Desulfatitalea tepidiphila: one gene and its partner. The protein of the gene in region 2 interacts with the protein of the main gene of each other region in a pairwise test. Links are inferred from orthologs where the notes say so. Each region holds a gene or a part of one and is shown on either strand. Other genes may lie near its edges.

Region 1 (3,157 bases), 1.6 Mb from region 2 along the record:
CTGATAACCGCAAGCCGTCAGCAGGCATAGGGAAAGGACGAGAAACGTCCACCCGCCGGCCGGAGGCCATTTGGCGTACCGCTTGATGTCGACCCCCTGTTCACGACCCGTCACGGCAACCTCTCATCTATTAGGTAGACCGAATTCCTTCACTTTAAACTTTACACTTCGAACTTGACACTTTTCGTTACGCTGCTGTCGCCTAAACGACAATGTTGACCAATTTGTTTTTCACGACGACGATCTTCTTGGGCGCCTTGTCGCCGACGAACTTCTGCACCCGTTCATCCGCCAGTGCAAGCTGCTTCACGGTATCGTCATCCGTGTCCACGGCGGTCGTAAACCGGCCGCGCAGTTTGCCGTTGACCTGAACGACGATGGTGGCCTCTTCCTGGACCAGTGCATCCTTGCGCCAGACCGGCCAGGGCACGGCGAGCGTGCTTTGGGCATGCCCCAGGGCATGCCAGAGCTCCTGGGCAAAATGGGGCACGATGGGGGACAGCAGCAGAATGACCGTCTCCAGGGCATGCCGCATGACGCCCTTGCGCTGATCCGCACCGCCGTCGTCGGGGCCGACCGCATGCATCTGGTTGACCAACTCCATGACGGCGCTGATGGCCGTGTTGAAATGGAAACGATCTTCGATGTCGCGGGTCACCTTTTCGATGGTCTGGTGCGCCTTTCGGTAAGTCTGCCGCAAAGTGTCGGGAAGCGATTCGACCGGACCGTCGTAAGAGGCCACGCCCTGCACCACGTCCAGCCAGGTGCCGGCCAACCGCCAGACCCGATTGAGGAAGCGCGCGCTTCCTTCTACCCCCTGGTCGCTCCACTCCAGGTCTCGTTCCGGCGGCGCGGCAAAGAGGCAGAACAGGCGCGTCGTATCGGCTCCGTACCGTTCGAGCAACACATTGGGGTCCACCACGTTGCGCTTGGATTTGGACATCTTTTCCACCCGCCCGAGGGTGATCGGCCGATCGCAGAGGGTGCAGTAAAGCGTGCCCCGCTCTTCGCGCGCCTGCTCGGGAAACAGATAGCCGTGTTGGGGACAGGACATGGTTTCCTTGCACACCATGCCCTGGGTCAAAAGGCGGGTGAACGGCTCTTTGTAATCGATCAAACCGATGTCGTGAAGTACGCGGGTGAAGTAGCGGGAATAGAGCAGGTGCAGAATGGCATGCTCCACACCGCCGATATATTGATCCACCGGCATCCAGTAAGCCACCGCGTCGCGATCGAACATGGCCTCGTTGCATTTGGGACTGCAATAGCGCTCGAAATACCAGGACGACTCGACGAAGGTGTCCATGGTATCGGTTTCCCGGCGCGCATCGGTGCGCCCGCACTTGGGGCAGGTCGTCCGGGCGAAATGGTCGAGGGTGGGCAACGGCGAGCGGCCGCCGGCGAGCAGATGGGCATCCTCGGGCAGCACGATGGGCAGATCGGCCTCGGGAACCGGAACCGTCCCGCACGTATCACAATAGATCATGGGGATGGGGGCGCCCCAGTAGCGCTGGCGCGAAATCCCCCAATCCCGCAGCCGGTAACTGATCGCCCGCCGGCCCAGCCCCTTGGCCTCGAGCAGGTCGGCGATCTTTTCCATCGCCTGGCGATTGGGTTGCCCGTCGAACGCTCCGGAATTGACCATCAGACCGTCGCCGGCATACGCTTCCGTCATCTGGGCGGCGACCAGGGTCTCGCCTTCCGGGTTGACCACCGGGATGATGGGCAGGTCATATTTCCTGGCGAAATCGAAATCGCGCTGATCGTGAGCCGGTACGGACATGACCGCTCCGGTCCCGTACTCCATGAGAGCGAAATTGGCCGTATAGATCGGCATGCGCCGGCCGGTCACGGGATTGATGCAATATTTGCCGGTAAAGACCCCCTCTTTCTCGTAAGTTTCCACCGCCTTGCTGGTGCGCTCCTGCAGGCTGATGCGCTCGATGAAATCGGACACCGCCGCCGCCTGTTCGGTTCCGGCCGCCAACTGGGGCACCAGGGGATGTTCGGGGGCCAGACACATGAAAGTGGCGCCGAAAACAGTGTCGTGGCGGGTGGTGAAGACTGGTATCACCGTGTCGCTCTCCTCCACCGCGAATCGGATCTCGGCCCCCTGGCTGCGACCGATCCAGTTCTTTTGCATGGTGGTCACCTTTTCCGGCCACCCGGGCAACTGATCGCAATGGACGAGCAGATCCTCGGCGTAATCGGTGATGCGGAAAAACCACTGATTGAGCTTCTTTTGCCTGACCGGCTGGCCGCAGCGCCAGCACATGCCGGCTTCGACCTGCTCGTTAGCCAGTACGGTCTGGCACGGTTCACACCAGTTGACATAAGCCTCCTTGCGGTAGGCCATGCCTTTCTCGTACATCTTGAGAAACAGCCACTGCTCCCAACGATAATAATCCGGCGTGCAGGTGGTCACCTCCCGGCTCCAGTCGTAGGAAAAACCGAGCTGTTTTAGCTGGTTGCGCATATAGGCGATGTTATCGTAGGTCCATTCGGCCGGATGGGTGTTGTTGGCGATGGCGGCGTTTTCCGCCGGCATGCCGAACGCATCCCACCCCATGGGATGCAGCACGTTGAACCCCTGCATCCGCTTGTAACGCGCCACGACGTCTCCGATGGTATAATTGCGAACATGGCCCATGTGAATCTTGCCCGAAGGATAGGGAAACATCTCCAGCAAATAATATTTCGGCCGGTCGGCCTGGACATCCACCTCGAAGAGATGGCTCCGCTCCCACTCCTCTTGCCATTTTTGCTCAATCTTACGGGGATCGTATTGTTCATCCATCGCTTGTCACCTGAACCGGCTTGGCCGGACATTTAAATGTTCTGGTTCCAACTTTGACGGCGCCGTAAAAAGTTCGGAATTCGCTTTTCCCGTCATCCCGGCGAACACCGGGATCCAGTATTTTCAGTATGTTCTGGATGCCGGTGTTCGCCGGGATGGCGCCTTTGCGACTTTTTACAGTTTCATCAACTTTCAGCCATCAAAAAACAGAGCGCCGCGACGGCGCATGCGGCGCCATGGTCGTTTAAGATTTTGATTTCTCATGCCATAATTTTATTCAAAGTGCAAGATATGTGGGAAGTTGACAATCTGTTTGACTTAACCGCAGCAAACACATATGAATCAAAGCGTTACAGTCGC
Region 2 (2,985 bases):
TTCACTCCGTGTTGAAACGCATTGCCACCTTGAGGGCTCCGGTGGATCACTTTTTTGAGGATGTCATGGTGATGGCAGAAGAGAAAGAGACCCGCCACAATCGCCTGGCGCTGCTGAAAGCCATCGCAGGTCTATTTAACCAGATTGCGGATTTTTCCAAAATTGCGACATAATCTCCATTGCCGGCAGCGCTTGGCGCAGCATGCGAGTCTTACGGGTGCAATGGTTCCAAACGAATGTCCGTCCACAAATAGGCCAATTGGGCATTTGTGGAGGGGCACGAACGATTCACGGGAGGTTTACTTATGCCTTATGATGCAAATAAGGATGAAGTGATCAAACAGTGGCGTTGTGATGAGACGGGGCTGTTGATTTCCATACAGCGTTACGATGGCGGCGAGGCCAAGGTTCAGATCGGGCCGCGCATCCTGCGCAAGAAGGACGGCAGCGAACGTGCGCCGGCCAAGGCGGGACGGTTAACCATCGAAGACCTGATGTTCCTGTATGATATTATCGATGAGATCAAAGAGGAGATGACCAAACGGGTCGGTCCGGGTTAATCCGATGCCGCAAATCGAAGAGCTCGTCGCTCAACTGCAAGAGTACAACGATGCCTACCGCAGTGGTCGCCCGATTGTCGATGACGCCACCTATGATCGGTTGGTGGAGCAGCTTCGTGAGATCGACCCGCACCACCCCTTTTTGCAGCACGTCGAGCCGGAAAGGCTTCCCGGTCGTCGAGAAGTTCGCCATCCCGATCCCATGCTCTCTACCGAGAAAGCCTATGACCGCAGCCAGCTCGAGCGCTTTGTCCAACGGGTTTTAAAAGAAGCCAAAAGCATCGGCCTCGAAGAGGTCATCTTCCAGGTGACGCCGAAACTCGATGGCCTGGCCGGCCGCGATGATGGTGTGATCCTGGCCAGTCGTGGCAACGGGATGGTGGGCTATGACATCACCAGTGCCTTTGATAAGGGCGTTATTCCCGTTGGTGGTCGAGGCCAGGGACTGGGTGAAGTCGTGGTCGTCAAATCCTACTTCGACGAAAATATGGCGACCAAGTTCGAGCACCCGCGCAACATGGTGGTGGGCATCGTCTCATCGGATACATTGAATGCGGATGCGCAGCAGGCCCTCTCCGATGGGCGGGTGAGATTCGTCCCCTACAGCCAAATGCGCGCCTGGCGGGGAGATGGGAAACAGTTGCTGGAGAGGTGGGATCAGATCTCCCAGGAGGTGGCCGCGGATGTGGATTATCCCATGGATGGCATGGTCGTCGAGGTGTGCGATCCAACCCTCAAGGCCCGCATGGGAGCCACCAGCCATCACTATCGATGGCAGATCGCCGTAAAAACCAGGGGCGAAACCGCAGTCACCACGGTCATCGGCATCCAGTGGCAAGTCGGCCGCACCGGCAATATAACTCCTGTTCTGGAAGTCGAGCCTGTTCCTCTCTCCGGGGCGACCATCAGACGGGTGACCGCGCACCACGCCGGCATGGTGGCCAAGCACAACATCGGCCCGGGGGCACAAATCGAAATCATCCGCAGCGGGGAGGTGATTCCCAAGCTAGAACGTGTTCTGAAACCGGTCGATGAAGTTCACTTGCCGGAGGTTTGTCCGGCCTGCGGATTGGGGCTGACCTGGAAGGGTGATTTTCTGCGCTGCACCCATATGCATTGCCCGGCCCAGACCATTCAACGCATCAGCCATTGGTTTAAAACATTGGGTACCGCCGACTGGTTCGGTATTAAGACCATCGAAAAACTGGTGGCTGCCGGGTACGATTCACTCGAAAAGATTTATGCCATGGCCGAGTCCGATTTCGTTGGCCTGGGATTCGGCCCGGTGCAGTCCCGGAATCTCGCGGCAGCACTTGAAACGAGCAGGACCAAGCCGGTGGAAGATTGGCGTTTTCTAGCCGCCTTGGGAATATCGGATCTGGGGACTGGGGACAGCCGCAAGCTGCTTCGTTACATCGGCCTCGATTCGCTGATCGGCGTCACCGCCGACCGGATTTCCCAAATCAATGGGTTCGGGCAGATCACCGGCAAGGCCATCGCCCAAGGCGTCGATGAGGTGCGCGATACCCTGCTGCATCTGCTTTCCCTGGGATTCAATCTGCAGCGCACGCCGCTGGCGTCAGAGGAGAGCGCCGTGAAAAGCCCGATTGCCGGCAAAAGAATTGTCTTTACCGGGAAAATGCAATTCGGCAACCGCGAAAAGATGGAAGCCGATGCGCAACGTCTCGGCGCACAGGTTCAGACCGCGGTCAACAAGAGCACCGACCTTCTGGTTTGTGGAGACAAAGTGGGACAAACCAAATTGGATAAAGCCATCGCACTGGGTGTCGATCGCCTATCCGAGAAGGACTATTTTCGGCTCATCGGCCAAGATGTGCACGAATGAAACATCGCTTGACTGGACGTAGACATGCCGGGTTGTCCGGGCATCGCATTTCTTGGACCGGAAGGAGGGGGGATTAAGAATGGAAGCAAACGCAAGAGCGCACGTGATCGTTTCGGGGCGGGTGCAAGGCGTTTTTTTCAGAGATGAGACGCGGCGCGCCGCTGAGAAGAACGGTGTGGCCGGATGGGTTCGCAATCTGCCGGACGGTACGGTTGAAGCCCTTTTTGAAGGTCAGGCCGCGGCCGTGGATGCCATGATCCAATGGTGTCACCAAGGCTCTCCACACTCCCGGGTGGCTGACGTGCAGGTGGAGAAACAGGCGTACGTTGGAGACATGAATGATTTTACGATACGTCGATGAATGAAAAGGCGGCTGGGCACCCGAACGCCACGCCGCCCTTACTCGCTGAATAGATTTCAAGACCCAAAAGAAAAAAATCAGATTGCTTCCTTGAGTTTTTTACCTGCCCGAAACTTCACCACGTTGCCGGCCTTGATCTTGATCTCTTCGCCGGTTTGCGGATTACGACCTTTTCTCGCTTTCCGTCGTACCTTGGCAAAAGTGCCGAATCCAACGAG

Evidence for each region. The genes of interacting proteins can lie anywhere in the genome.
Region 1: the proteins of DFT_RS13395 (region 2) and leuS interact in binary tests that used the Escherichia coli proteins (3 or more experiments, as listed by UniProt). The link is inferred for Desulfatitalea tepidiphila from one-to-one orthologs.

What each region holds. Positions count from the first base shown.
Region 1 is NZ_BCAG01000003.1:345,189-348,345, reverse strand. It holds leuS (leucine--tRNA ligase), read right to left. Parts: upstream 2,798-3,157; coding sequence 203-2,797; downstream 1-202. Other genes in the region: DFT_RS06150 (LPS-assembly lipoprotein LptE), read right to left, coding at 1-114.
Region 2 is NZ_BCAG01000003.1:1,958,738-1,961,722, reverse strand. It holds DFT_RS13395 (BRCT domain-containing protein), read left to right. Parts: upstream 1-564; coding sequence 565-2,406; downstream 2,407-2,985. Other genes in the region: DFT_RS13385 (HU family DNA-binding protein), read right to left, coding at 2,845-2,985; DFT_RS13390 (acylphosphatase), read left to right, coding at 2,486-2,767; DFT_RS13400 (hypothetical protein), read left to right, coding at 306-560; glyS (glycine--tRNA ligase subunit beta), read left to right, coding at 1-173. UniProt on the Escherichia coli protein: DNA ligase that catalyzes the formation of phosphodiester linkages between 5'-phosphoryl and 3'-hydroxyl groups in double-stranded DNA using NAD as a coenzyme and as the energy source for the reaction.